2 regions of the Klebsiella quasivariicola genome follow, and region 1 is predicted to be linked to the other one. Evidence: predicted binding sites of a transcription regulator. Region 1 holds the regulator's gene; the other holds the start of a gene.
The links. The regulator Fur, encoded in region 1, represses iron uptake genes when iron is present. The targets are predictions, from matches to a motif close to ATAATAATGAGAACNACTATCAA.
Positions count from the first base shown of each region.

Region 2: the regulator Fur is predicted to act here: its motif matches at 4,588-4,610, upstream of exbB (tol-pal system-associated acyl-CoA thioesterase).

Region 1 is NZ_CP022823.1:3,977,713-3,985,048, reverse strand. Features, by position in the region: gene tcuA (FAD-dependent tricarballylate dehydrogenase TcuA) at 1-959, opposite strand, end outside; gene tcuR (tricarballylate utilization LysR family transcriptional regulator TcuR) at 1,057-1,983, opposite strand; gene fur (ferric iron uptake transcriptional regulator) at 2,110-2,562, opposite strand; gene fldA (flavodoxin FldA) at 2,854-3,384, opposite strand; gene ybfE (LexA regulated protein) at 3,536-3,829, opposite strand; gene ybfF (esterase) at 3,963-4,736, opposite strand; gene seqA (replication initiation negative regulator SeqA) at 4,920-5,468, shown strand; gene pgm (phosphoglucomutase (alpha-D-glucose-1,6-bisphosphate-dependent)) at 5,501-7,141, shown strand; gene B8P98_RS20100 (hypothetical protein) at 7,196-7,336, shown strand, end outside.
Region 2 is NZ_CP022823.1:723,478-730,813, reverse strand. Features, by position in the region: gene B8P98_RS03725 (DsbA family protein) at 1-366, shown strand, start outside; gene yghU (glutathione-dependent disulfide-bond oxidoreductase) at 414-1,280, shown strand; gene B8P98_RS03715 (DUF2623 family protein) at 1,353-1,640, opposite strand; gene yghX (YghX family hydrolase) at 1,719-2,606, opposite strand; gene B8P98_RS03705 (TIGR00645 family protein) at 2,728-3,222, opposite strand; gene exbD (TonB system transport protein ExbD) at 3,363-3,788, opposite strand; gene exbB (tol-pal system-associated acyl-CoA thioesterase) at 3,795-4,526, opposite strand; gene metC (cystathionine beta-lyase) at 4,777-5,964, shown strand; gene yghB (DedA family general envelope maintenance protein YghB) at 6,096-6,755, shown strand; gene B8P98_RS03675 (AraC family transcriptional regulator) at 6,805-7,336, opposite strand, start outside.

The sequences.
Region 1 (7,336 bases):
GCGCCGGGAAAGACGGGGGGCATAAAGTGGCCAATGGCTTTACTGTCGATGATCGAGTAGCCGATTTGCCCCGGCTGGTGGGCGACCAGTCGCCCCCAGATGGCGTAGCGTTTGGGCCAGAAATCTTCTCCTTCATCATAAAAACGCTCGGCATCGCGATTCACCACCACCCCCAGCGACACGCAGTCGACGCGGGTGCAGATCCCGCCGTCATAGAGCGGCGCCCGGGCGTCAATGGCGACGCAGTGGGATTGCGAAGGATCGCCGATAATATCGGCCCCGGCGTCGATCATAAACTTGAGCAGTACCCCCTGATTGAAGCGGGTGCCGCGGATGAGGAAATTATCGGCGGGCCATTCGCCACGATCGTTCTGCCCCCAGGCCTCGCGCAGCCATTCGCGGTTGGATTCAAATCCGCCGGCGGCGAGGACGCAGCTTTTCGCGACAATCCGTTCCTCGCCTGCCAGCGCGGCAACAAATTCCCCGTTGCGCAGTTCCAGGGCCTGCACCGGCGTGTTGTAGCGGATCTGCACCCCCATCTGCTCCGCGCTGCGGTAATAGGCATTGACCAGCGCTTTGCCGCCGCCCATAAAAAAGGCGTTGGTGCGGGCAACGTGCAGAGCGCCCGAGAGCGGCGGCTGAAAGTTAACCCCATGCTGGCGCATCCAGTCGCGGCACTGTGACGAGGTACGGATCACCAGCCGGGCCAGCGCTTCGTTGGTGTTCCCCTCGGTGACGCGCAGCAGATCCTGCCAATACTCTTCTTCCGGATAGCTGTCGACCAGCACGTCCTGCGGCGCATCGTGCATACAGCGCAGGTTACGGGTGTGCTGCGAGTTGCCGCCGCGCCACTCCCGCGGCGCCGCCTCCAGCAGCAGCACCGAGGCGCCGGCCTCCCGGGCGGTTAAGGCGGCGCATAGCGCGGCATTGCCGCCGCCAATCACCAGTACATCCACCATTATCGGCTCCCTTACAATTTAATTAATTGTTAAATTTGTAATGGGAATGTAGGCGGTAACGGCGACAGAGCGCTATGGCGTAGTGCTAAAGAGGGGTTTAGTTGGTGTAAAGGGTAGCGCCCGGCCAGCGGCCAGACTCCACCAGCTGACGCATGACTTTGCTCAGTATTACCCGTGCGGCAAGCCCTGCCGGGGTGAGCTCATCATCGGACAGGCTGACCAGAAAGTTGGGGCGACTCAGCACCGGATTGGCGACGCCGATCACTCTTAGCGCCTGATGGTCGAGATGGGAGATGGCGGCCCCGGGCTGAAGAGTGGCGCCCAGTCCGCTGCGCACGGCCTGCATCAGCAGGGCCAGGCCGTCAATCTCCGCCACCACCTCAACGCTGAGATGATGCTGCTGGCAAACCGCCTCCAGCCGGCCGCGCAGGCCGTGGCCCTGGCTTGGCATAATCAGCGGCAGGGTGGCGAGCTGGTCGGGGGTGATATGGTCATCCTGCAGGGGGGCTAACAGCGCATGGCTGCCAATCAGGAACAGGCGCTCTTCCAGCAGCGGTCTGGCGCTCCAGCGCAGGATCTTCTCCTGCTGGAAAACGATAGCAAAATCGAGCTGGCGAGTGTTGATCATCCGTTCCAGATTGCCGGAAAGGCTTTCCACCAGATGCAGGCGCACGTCGGGGTAGCTTTCGCGCATCGCATTGATGAACGGAACGCCGAGAACGGAGGCGGTGCTGGGGGCCATGCCAACGCTGACGTGGCCCGACAGGCGCGCCTCGCGGGCGGCGAGGATGGCATCATCGGCATGGCGCAGCGCCAGCTGCGCCTGGGAGTAGAAAGCAAGGCCCGCGCTGGTGGGCGTGACCCCGCGGGAGGTCCGCTGCAGCAGGCGAATGGCCAGTTCGTTTTCCAGGCGCGCGATCTGCTGGCTAAGCGCCGAGACGCCGATATTGAGATCGAGCGCAGCGCGCCCCATGCTGCCGGTTTCCACAATGCGCACAAAGTAGCGTAGCTGGCGAAGTTCCATATCAACTCTCCGGACAAAGCGGGGACGAGGAAGGTTATCCCAGGGGACTGAGCGGGAAGCGCGGCAGAAGCGCCCATAAAAAAGCCAACCGGCAGGTTGGCTTTTCAGAGCAGACGACGCGGGGAATTACTTTTCCACTGCGTCGTGGGCGTGTTCGTCCTCGCGGCAATCCCCTTCCGCACAGTGACCGTACAGATACAGACTGTGGTTGGTCAGGCGGATGCCGTGACGGGAAGCGATTTCACGCTGGCGCGCTTCAATAGAGTCATCACTGAATTCGATCACTTTGCCGCAGTCGAGGCAGATCAGGTGATCGTGGTGATGCTGCTGGGTCAGTTCGAAAACGGATTTTCCGCCTTCAAAATTATGACGAGTCACGATACCGGCGTCATCAAACTGGTTAAGGACGCGGTAAACGGTCGCCAGACCAATCTCTTCGCCCATGTCGATCAGGCGTTTATATAAGTCTTCCGCACTGACATGATGGTTATCCGGTTCCTGCAGCACTTCGAGGATTTTCAGTCGAGGAAGTGTGACTTTCAGGCCAGCCTTCTTTAATGCGGTATTGTTGTCAGTCATGCGGAATCTGTCCTGTTGCTAAACGATCTACTTCCTTCAACGGAAGTCATACAGAAATTAACCCGACGTAATGCGTCTCATTATAGAACTGCCACTGGTAAATGAAAACTGCAAGCATCAGGCCTGGTTTGCTGTCAAAAACGAGGCACCAGCTACAAACTGCGTCACGTGCCTCGTAGAATCAGAGGACATTGTACAGATATGTGATTAAAAGTTAAAAACTTGTAGCTATTAGTTTGATTGCTTTTGTCTATTAATGCGACGCAACTCAATAGTTACGCCGCTTAATCATCAGGCGTTTTTGATTTCTTCAAGGTGCAGCTCTTCGGCAACCTGCTTCACCCACTTCTCCACGCGCTCGTTGGTCAGCTCCGGCTGGCGGTCTTCATCGATGGCGAGGCCGACGAAGTGGTCGTCATCCGCCAGGCCTTTGGAAGCCTCAAAATGATACCCGGCCGTCGGCCAGTGACCGACGATGGTCGCGCCGCGTGGCTCAATGATGTCGCGGATGGTGCCCAGCGCGTCGCAGAAGTATTCTGCGTAGTCTTCCTGGTCGCCGCAGCCGAACAGCGCCACCAGTTTGCCATTAAAGTCGATCTCTTCCAGCGTCGGGAAGAAGTCGTCCCAGTCACACTGCGCTTCCCCGTAGTACCAGGTCGGGATGCCGAGCAGCAGGATGTCGTGGGCTTCCAGGTCTTCTTTGCTGCTTTTGGCAATGTCGTGAACATCAGCAACATCTTTACCAAGCTGCTTTTGAATCATTTTTGCAATATTTTCGGTGTTGCCGGTGTCGCTGCCAAAAAAGATGCCGATGATTGCCATGAGTAAAATAACCTCTTGAAACTTAAATGATGTGGTAGGGACGCGATGCCCATAGATAACGGCAATCATAGCAGAACAGGCAAGGGCGCGGAAACAGCAATCACGCCCGACTGCACACTCTGCTACATGAATGCGGGTTTTTCGCGGAAAGTTAGACTTTTCCCTGGCTGCGCAGGGCGGTTAATTGCGTCATCAGCATCTCTTCGATGAGATCGCTGCGGCTCATATTACGCGCTTCCGCCAGCTCGTTGAGCGCATCGACCGCATCCGCGTTGAGTTTTAACTCGACGCGCTTCAGCCCGCGCACTTTATCGCGTTTCAGCTGATTACGTTTGTTGATGCGCAGTTGTTCATCGCGCGACAGCGGATTGGTTTTCGGTCTTCCCGGGCGACGCTCGTTTGCGAACAAATCTAATGTCGTACGGTCCGTTTGTTCTTTTGCCATGATTCTGAGTGACTTCGGGGAAACAAGCAGCCGGGCTCTAGCCGGCGCAGATAGCGCGCCATCATACATCAGGCGAACGGCTGCGCCAACGACCGCGGGCATTCTGCGGCGCGGTCGGGCATATTTTAGCCAATCAGACGGCGATGCTCATCAGGTAACGACGGATCGCGCGTAATACCGCCTCGGGTTTCTCGGCATGGACCCAGTGTCCGGCGCCGGCGATGACGTGGGCCCGCGCCTGCGGGAACTGGGCCAGCAGCGCTTCACGGTAGGCATCGGTCACATAGGGCGAGTTGCCGCCGGGAATAAACTGCGTCGGGTGTGGCCAGGCCGGAATGGTTTCCCAGCCGACAATATGCGGATACTGGTCCCACAGCACCGGCACGTTGAAGCGCCAGTCGCCGTCGACGAAGGATTTCAGCAGGAACTGAATTACCCCTTCCTCCTGCAGATGCTCGCGCATCACCTGCGCTGCCTGCCGGCGGGTGCTGGCGGCGGATTCGCTGACGGCGCGGATAGCGGCGAAGATCTCATCATGGCGGCGTACGTGATAATCCACCGGCGCGATATCGATCGCCACCAGTCCGCTGATGCGTTCCGGCGCCAGGGCGGTGAGCGCCATCACCGCTTTGCCGCCCATCGAATGGCCGATAAAGGTGGCGCGCTCAATCTGGTGCGCGTCAAGCGTATCGAGCAGATCCTGCGCCATGGCGGGGTAGGTCATCTCTGGCGACCGCGGCGATAATCCGTGGTTGCGCATATCGACCTGCACAATATCGTGGTCGGCGATCAGGTCGCGGGCGAGGATGCCCAGGTTGTCCAGGCTGCCAAACAGACCGTGGACCAGCACGATCGGGGAGTGGTTGTGCGAATTCTGTGCAGATTGCGCTCGGCTATTTAATTTCATGGCAAAGTTCTTTTTTTCGCTCCGTCGGGTTAGGGTATTATGTTGGACATTCTGCCATCCGGCTGCAAGACCCAGAAGTTTTCTGAGTTTTACCGCCATCCTGGTTTGACGCTATCCGCGGTTGGGATTTGTACTTATAATCCCAACGATTTGTATTCAGAAAAGATATCGCACTGGATTAAGATGAAAACAATTGAAGTTGATGATGAACTCTATCGCTATATTGCCAGCCACACTCTGCATATCGGCGAGAGCGCATCCGACATTTTACGGCGCATGCTGAAATTTTCCGCCGTTTCCCAACCGGCTACACCGGTCAGCAAAGCCGCGCCGGCACTGGTGCCAGCGCCTGCCGTTGAGGTGAAAGCCGCTAACCCGGTGAAAGATAAAGTCCGCGCCATGCGCGAGCTGCTGTTATCTGATGAATACGCCGAGCAGAAGCGTGCGGTGAACCGTTTTATGCTGGTGTTGACGACCCTCTACTCCCTGGACAGTCAGGCATTTGCTGAGGCCACCGAGTCTCTGCATGGCCGCACGCGCGTCTACTTCGCGGAAGATGCGCGTACGCTGCTGAAAAGCGGCAACCAGACCAAACCGAAACAGGTTCCTGGTACCCCGTGGTGGGTTATCACCAATACCAATACCGGCCGTAAATGCAGCATGATCGAGCACATCATGCAGTCGATGCAGTTCCCTGCGGAGCTGATTGAGAAGGTTTGCGGCACGATCTAGTTTTTTAACATTTGCACCAGAAGGATCAGGCAATGGCAATCGATAAACGTGCGGGGCAGCCTGCGCAACAGAGTGATTTGATTAACGTCGCCCAACTGACTGCTCAGTACTATGTGCTGAAGCCTGAAGTCGGTAATGCGGAGCATGCGGTAAAATTCGGTACCTCTGGCCATCGCGGTAGCGCGGCGCGCCACAACTTCAACGAACCGCATATCCTGGCCATCGCCCAGGCCATTGCGGAAGATCGTGCGAAGAACGGGATCACCGGGCCGTGCTATGTCGGCAAAGATACCCACGCCCTTTCCGAGCCGGCGTTTATCTCGGTGCTGGAAGTGTTAACCGCCAACGGCGTTGACGTGATCGTGCAGGAAAACAACGGTTTCACCCCGACGCCGGCGGTTTCCAACGCGATTCTGGTGCATAACAAAAAAGGCGGTCCGCTGGCGGACGGCATTGTGATCACCCCGTCACATAACCCGCCGGAAGATGGTGGTATCAAGTACAACCCGCCAAACGGCGGCCCGGCGGATACCAACGTCACCAAAGTGGTGGAAAACCGCGCCAACGAACTGCTGGCCGCCGGCCTGCAGGGCGTGAAACGCATTTCTCTGGACGCGGCGCTGGCTTCTGGCCACGTTAAAGAACAGGATCTGGTGCAGCCGTTCATCGAAGGCCTGGCGGATATCGTCGACATGGCGGCGATCCAGAAAGCCGGCCTGACGCTGGGCGTCGATCCGCTGGGCGGGTCCGGTATCGAATACTGGAAACGCATTGGCGAGCACTACAAGCTCAATCTGACCATTGTCAACGATCAGGTGGATCAGACCTTCCGCTTTATGCACCTCGATAAAGACGGCGCCATCCGTATGGACTGCTCCTCGGAGTGTGCGATGGCGGGCCTGCTGGCGCTGCGCGATAAGTTCGACCTGGCGTTTGCTAACGATCCGGATTACGACCGTCACGGGATTGTCACCCCGGCCGGGCTGATGAACCCGAACCACTACCTGGCGGTGGCGATTAACTACCTGTTCCAGCATCGTCCGCAGTGGGGCAAAGAGGTGGCAGTCGGTAAAACGCTGGTCTCCTCCGCGATGATTGACCGCGTGGTGAACGATCTGGGCCGCAAGCTGGTGGAAGTGCCGGTGGGCTTTAAGTGGTTCGTTGACGGCCTGTTCGACGGCAGCTTCGGCTTCGGCGGCGAAGAGAGCGCCGGGGCCTCCTTCCTGCGCTTCGACGGCACGCCGTGGTCGACCGATAAAGACGGCATCATCATGTGCCTGCTGGCGGCGGAAATCACCGCCGTCACCGGGAAAAACCCGCAGGAGCATTACAACGAGCTGGCGGAACGCTTCGGTGCGCCGAGCTATAACCGTCTGCAGGCTTCCGCGACCTCCGCGCAGAAAGCGGCGCTGTCCAAGCTCTCTCCGGAAATGGTCAGCGCCGATACGCTGGCGGGCGATCCGATCACTGCCCGTCTGACCGCGGCGCCGGGCAACGGGGCGGCGATTGGCGGTCTGAAGGTGATGACCGACAACGGCTGGTTCGCGGCGCGTCCGTCAGGCACCGAAGATGCCTACAAGATCTACTGCGAAAGCTTCCTCGGCGAAGAACATCGCAAGCTGATTGAAAAAGAAGCGGTAGAGATTGTCAGTGAAGTGCTGAAGAACGCGTAACTACGCACTACTCTCAGGCCCCTTGCGGGCCTGATTTTTTTCGCAAGGATAGCGATGAAAATACAACGGAAGTCCCTGTTTTTGTTCTGGGCGTGGATGGATCTCTTTTTCGTCCTGCAATTCTTATGGTGGAATATTTCCCACCGCCGTCTCCCTTTCTACGACGACATGCTGGCGTATCTTCAGCTGTTGCAC
Region 2 (7,336 bases), 2.3 Mb from region 1:
TCCGGGGTGATTGTCCGCTGCATCCTCGCCGCGTCCACCCTGCCGCATGGCAGAGAGCAGGCGCATAAGGTGATGCAGGCCGTGGCCGACCATCGGGAAGAGTTTGAGTTTACCGATCACTGCAGCGGGCCGAACATGAACGCCACGCCGCAGCAAATCATTGAGCGCATTGAACGCTACAGTCACGTGCTGCTGGGGGCTGCCTTTGCCCGCCCGGAGCTGCAGGACGTGATCAAGTGGCACAGTAAATATGCCCGTCAGAACGGTATCCATGTCTCGCCGACCTTTATGGTCAACGGCCTGGTGCAGCCGGATCTGGGCAGCGGCGATGATGTCAGCGTGTGGGCCGCGCGGATTATGGCCTGAGGTCACCTGCTACACTTTTTGTACATCCACGAAAAAGGCAAACCAGCATGTCAGAGCAAAACTACCAGCCACCAAAAGTGTGGGAATGGAAGCAAAACAGCGGCGGCGCGTTCGCCAACATCAACCGTCCCGTTTCCGGCGCGACCCATGAGCGTGTCCTGCCGGTGGGAACCCATCCGCTCCAGCTATACTCACTCGGCACGCCCAACGGCCAGAAGGTGACGATTATGCTGGAAGAGCTGCTGGCGCTGGGCGTCAGCGGCGCGGAATACGACGCCTGGCTGATACGCATTGGCGAAGGGGATCAGTTTTCCAGCGGCTTTGTCGAGATCAACCCGAACTCGAAGATCCCGGCCCTCAGCGACCATTCCACCACGCCGCCGACCCGGGTATTTGAGTCAGGCAGCATTCTCCTGTATTTAGCGGAAAAATTTGGTTTCTTCCTGCCGAAAGATCCTGCCGGTCGCACTGAAACTCTTAACTGGCTGTTCTGGCTGCAGGGCGCGGCGCCGTTCCTCGGCGGCGGCTTCGGCCACTTCTATAACTATGCGCCAGTGAAGATCGAGTACGCGATCGACCGCTTTACGATGGAAGCCAAACGCCAGCTCGACGTGCTGGATAAACAGCTCGCCCGCGGCCGCTATGTGGCTGGAGAAGAGTACACCATCGCCGATATGGCTATCTGGCCGTGGTATGGCAACGTGGTGCTGGGCAATGTCTATAACGCGGCGGAGTTCCTCGACGCCGGGAGCTATAAAAACGTGCTGCGCTGGGCGCAGGATGTCGGCAACCGCCCGGCCGTCAAGCGCGGACGCATCGTCAACCGCACCAACGGCCCGCTCAATGAGCAGCTGCATGAGCGCCACGACGCCCGCGACTTTGACACCCAAACGGAAGATAAGCGCCAGGCGTAAGGTCTTCGCCCTTTCCCGCTGACGGGAAAGGGTTCCCACTACAGGACGGTTCCGCCTGCGAAGACGTCCTGTTTAGCTTTCCAGCCGATAGCCCGCCAGAAAATAGCGCATCGCCATACCCGACCCACCTTCTTTGAAGAAATCCATCACCATATCTCTGTCAAGGCCATAGCGACGGGTCAGGATCCCCGCCTCCCACGCGCTGAGCTGACGATCACCGGTTTTTTCAAACATGCGCTGCGAATACCCCAGCACAAACCCACGCTTATAATCGTTGCAAAAGTCTGCTGCCTGGCTCGCCGTATTGGCACAGGAGGCCTCAAGCCCCGCCAGTAACCCTTTACCAAAATGATTTTCCATCGCGCCCTCCCAATCGTTATATAATAAATTATATAGCGTTTTTTTGAGCGAGCGATAGCGCTATTTATGACGTTTGCGCTAGCGTAAATACTTCTCAAACCATGCCAGCGTGCGTTGCCAGGCCAGATCAGCCGCAGCCCGATCGTAGCGTGGCGTGGAATCATTATGAAAGCCGTGATTCACGCCCTGATAGAAATAGGCCTCGTAGACTTTATGGTGTTCCTTCAACGCCTGTTCATAGGCGGGCCAGCCTTCATTAATGCCGCGATCGAGGCCGGCATAGTGCAGCAGCAGCGGCGCTTTAATTTTATCGACCTCCTTCAGCGGCGGCTGGCGACCGTAAAACGGCACCGCACAGGCCAGCTCCGGAATGGCGACCGCCGCCGCGTTGCTGACGCCGCCGCCGTAACAAAACCCGGTGATACCGACCTTCCCCGTCGCCTGGGGATGCTTCGCCATAAACGCGACCGCCGCAAAAAAATCATTCATCAGCTTCACGGGATCGACTTTCTGCTGGAGCGCCCGGCCTTCATCATCATTCCCCGGATAGCCGCCGACGGCGCTCAGGCCATCCGGCGCCAGCGCGATGTACCCCGCTTTCGCTACCCGTCGGGCTACGTCTTCAATATAGGGATTCAGGCCGCGGTTCTCGTGTACCACCACAACGGCGGGCGCTTTGTCGGCTATTTTTGTCGGCGTCACCAGGTAAGCCCGCACTTCGCCGTGACCGTCAGGAGAGGGATAATGAATATACTCCGGGCGGATATCCGGGTCGGTGAACGGTACCTGCTCTGCCAGGGCATAGTCGGGCTTCAGCAGATTAAACAGCGCCAGCGCGGTCATCCCGCCGACAGTATATTTCCCCGCCAGCCGGAGAAACTCGCGTTTACTGATTTTGCCGTGGGCATAGTAGTCATAATACTCGAGCAACTGCTGCGGGAAATCTTTGGCCGTTAATCGCGTCATCACCCTGCCTCCGTTGTTAAGCGCCCTTTAAGCAAAGCAGAAGCTCGGGCATACGCCAGCCCAGAAAAGCATGAAACGGGGAGAAACAGCCCAGCGGCTAACACCGCCGGGAGAGAAGGGATCAGTGTTTCACTTTGGTCAGACGATCAAGGTAGCCCATCACAAAGGCCGACAGCACGAAGGTCAGGTGGATAATCACGTACCACATCAGCTTATTGTCCGGGACGTTTTTCGCATCCATAAACACCCGCAGCAGGTGAATAGAGGAGATCGCCACGATGGAGGCGGCAACCTTATTTTTCAGCGAAGTCGCGTCCATTTTGCCCAGCCAGCTGAGTTTTTCTTTACCCTCATTAATATCCAGCTGCGAGACAAAATTTTCATATCCAGAGAACATCACCATCACCAGCAAACCGCCCACCAGGGTCATATCCACCAGCGACAGCAGGGTCAGAATCATATCCGACTCACTGACGCTAAAAATATGCGGCAGTATGTGGAAGATCTCCTGAAAAAATTTGATGGTCAGCGCAATCAGACCGAGCGAGAGGCCAAAATAAACCGGCGCCAGCAGCCAGCGCGAAGCGTACATAGCGTTTTCCAGAAAGCGTTCCATAAGATCCTGTCAGTTAACAAAAAGAAGCGACATTATATCCCAGACAGATAACGTGATGGCAACGCCATGCCAACACTTCGCCGGCAGACGGCCATAAAAAAGGCCGGCGCGCGGCCAGCCTTTTCAGGGACATAATCGGGTTATTTGGCTTTGACGGTCTCTTCGCCCACCAGCCCGATCTTGAGATAGCCCGCCTGATGCAGGGTATCCATCACTTTCATCATCGTCTCGTAATCCACGGTTTTATCCGCGCGGAAGAAGACGGTGGTATCTTTTTTGCCGGCGGTAAGGCTATCCAGGGCGTTAATCATATTCGCTTCGGTCACCGGGTCGTTGCCGAGGAACATGCTTTTATCCGCCTTCACCGACAGGTAGATAGGTTTTTCCGGTCGCGGTTGCGGCTGGCTGGAGGAAGCCGGCAGATTGACCTTCACGTCAACCGTCGCCAGCGGCGCGGCCACCATGAAGATAATCAGCAGAACCAGCATGACGTCGATAAACGGCGTCACGTTGATCTCATGCATTTCACCGTTATCGTCCAGATTTTCATTAAGACGCATCGCCATAGCCGATCAACCTACCCGTAATTTCTGCGCGCTGCGCACCGGCTTCACGCCGCTGGCGCTGAGGTCCAGATCGCGGCTTTGCAGCAGGAGTACCTGAGCGGCGACGTCGCCGAGCGAGGCCTTGTAGCTGCCGATCATGCGGGCAAAGATGTTATAGATGACCACCGCCGGGATGGCGGCGAACAGGCCGATGGCCGTCGCCAGCAGCGCTTCCGCGATACCCGGCGCTACCACCGCAAGGTTGGTGGTCTGAGTCTGGGCGATGCCGATAAAACTGTTCATGATGCCCCAGACGGTACCGAACAGACCCACGAACGGCGAAATGGCGCCGATGGTGGCCAGATAACCGTTGCCACGCCCCATATGGCGACCGACCGCGGCGACGCGGCGCTCAAGGCGGAAACCGGTTCGTTCCTTGATACCTTCGTTATCTTCCGCACCGGCAGAAAGTTCGAGTTCGTTCTGCGCTTCGTTAATAAGCTGGGTGGTGAGGCTTTTCGCCTCGAAGGCGCTGGCGATATCGCTGGCCTGATCGAGAGAGCGGGCTTCCGCCAGCTGCTGCTGTTCGCGCTTGAGGCGACGCTTGCTGGCGAGGATTTCCGCCCCTTTGCCGAAAAAGATGGCCCAGGTGACGACCGACGCCAGAATCAGGCCAATCATCACCACCTTAACGACAATATCGGCATGATGATACATACCCCAAACGGAGAGATCCGCCTGCATCAAATTATTACCCACGCTCTATCTCCACGACGATAATCACAAAATCTGCCCACAATAATATCAAAACGACATCGAATTGATAGTGGTTCTCATTAGTATTTACACTGTGCAGCAAATCACGTTTATTTTCCTTGCGCTTACGCAGTAAAAAAGCGGCTAACCGCGGGCCTGGTAAAATTTTCGCCTGTATCGGCACCCTGCTGGTACAGAAAAGAAGATTCATGTTAGTTTAGACGTCCAGACGTATAAAAACAGGTTCATCAACATGGCTGATAAACATCTTGATACCGCCCTGGTCAACGCCGGGCGGAGCAAAAAGTACACCCAGGGCTCAGTGAACAGCGTGATCCAGCGCGCGTCCTCACTGGTTTTCGACACCGTGGAAGCCAAAAAACACGCCACCCGTAACCGGGCCAACGGCGAGCTGTTCTACGGGCGTCGCGGCACCCTGACCCACTTCTCGCTGCAGGAGGCGATGTGCGAGCTGGAAGGCGGCGCCGGCTGCGCCCTCTTCCCCTGCGGCGCCGCGGCGGTGGCCAACACCATTCTGGCGTTTGTCGAACAGGGCGACCATGTGCTGATGACCAATACCGCCTATGAGCCAAGCCAGGACTTTTGCACCAAAATTCTCGCCAAACTCGGCGTTACCACCAGCTGGTTCGATCCCCTTATCGGCGCCGATATTGCCCATCTGGTTCGCCCTGAAACCCGCGTGGTGTTCCTTGAATCACCCGGCTCGATCACCATGGAAGTGCATGATGTGCCGGCGATTGTCGCTGCCGTGCGTAAAGTTGCGCCGGAAGCCATTATCATGATCGATAACACCTGGGCGGCGGGGATCCTGTTTAAAGCGCTGGATTTTGGCATCGATATTTCCATCCAGGCAGGCACCAAATACCTGATTGGCCATTCCGACGCCATGGTGGGCACCGCGGTGGCGAACGCGCGCTGCTGGCCGCAGCTGCGTGAGAATGCCTATCTGATGGGACAAATGCTGGACGCCGATACCGCCTATATGACCAGCCGCGGCCTGCGCACCCTGGGCGTGCGCCTGCGTCAGCACCATGAAAGCAGCCTGCGCATCGCCGAATGGCTGGCCCAGCATCCGCAGGTGGCGCGGGTTAACCATCCCGCCCTGCCCGGCAGTAAAGGCCATGAGTTCTGGAAGCGCGATTTTACCGGCAGCAGCGGGCTGTTCTCGTTTGTGCTTAACAAGCGTCTCAATGACGCCGAGCTGGCGGAGTATCTCGACAACTTCAGCCTGTTCAGCATGGCCTATTCGTGGGGCGGCTTTGAGTCGCTGATTCTGGCCAACCAGCCGGAGCAAATCGCCCACATTCGACCAGATGCTGAAGTCGACTTCAGCGGAACCCTGATCCGCCTGCACATTGGTCTCGAAAATGTTGACGATCTGCAGGCGGATTTAGCAGCGGGCTTCGCGCGTATCGTGTAAAGTGACAGTCAGTGGCAACAATAGCGGACGCTTTTTAGCAAAGCGGCCGCTTTTGTTGCGCCCGGGATCAAGGTGCTCGGGTCTCTTCAGGAGTACACTAGTCAACAATACGGTACCACTTAGGAAAGTCCATGGTTGTCATTCAAGAGATTGTCGCCGCGCTGTGGCAACATGATTTTGCCGCATTGGCGAACCCTCACGTTGTGGGCGTTGTATATCTGGTTATGTTCGCGACCCTGTTTCTGGAAAACGGGCTGCTGCCCGCTTCCTTTTTACCGGGAGACAGCCTGCTGCTGCTCGCCGGCGCGCTGATTGCTAAAGGCGTCATGGACTTTGTGCCCACTATCGCCATTCTGACCGCCGCCGCCAGCCTCGGCTGCTGGCTGAGCTATGTGCAAGGGCGCTGGCTGGGCAATACGCAAACGGTGAAAGGCTGGCTGGCGCACCTGCCGCACAAATACCATCAGCGTGCCACCTGCATGTTTGACCGCCACGGCCTGCTGGCACTGCTCGCGGGCCGTTTTCTGGCGTTTGTTCGCACCCTGCTGCCAACCATGGCCGGCATTTCCGGTCTGCCGAACCGCCGCTTCCAGTTCTTTAACTGGCTGAGCGCCCTGCTGTGGGTCTGTGTGGTGACGGGTCTTGGCTATGCGCTGAGCATGATCCCGTTCGTGAAGCGCCATGAAGATCAGGTGATGACCTGCCTGATGATCCTGCCGATTGTCCTGCTGCTGGCGGGCCTGCTCGGCACGCTGTTCGTGGTCATTAAAAAGAAATATTGCAGCGCCTGACGCTTATCTGCCGGGGGGCCAGCGCCCGCCCGGCTTGCCCTTCCTGATATTACATTCCCTGCATCGTGCGAATACGCGCGGCGTCTTCTCCCGGCGTCAAACCGAAGTAGCGCTTAAACTCGCGGCTGAACTGCGAAGGGCTTTCATATCCCACCCGCATCGCCGCCGCGCTGGCCTTCATGCCGTCATGGATCATCAGCATCCGCGCTTTGTGCAAACGGTAGTTTTTCAAATACTGCAGCGGAGAAGTACTGGTCACCGATTTAAAATTATGGTGAAACGCTGACACACTCATATTTGCTTCCGCCGCCAGCCGATCGACGCTGAGGTTTTCGGTGTACTGGCTTTCGATATGCTTGAGCACGCGGCTTATCAGGCTGAAGTGGGTCTGCCGGCTGACCAGCGCCAGCAGCGCGCCACCGCAGGGCCCCATCAGCACATAATAGAGAATTTCGCGGATGATCTGCTTACCAAGAATACGGGCATCCAGCGGCCGCTCCATCACATCAAGCAGCCGTTCGGCAGCGCACAGAATATCCTCCGAGAGTACCGCCGAGTTTATCCCGCTGGAGGCGACCGCG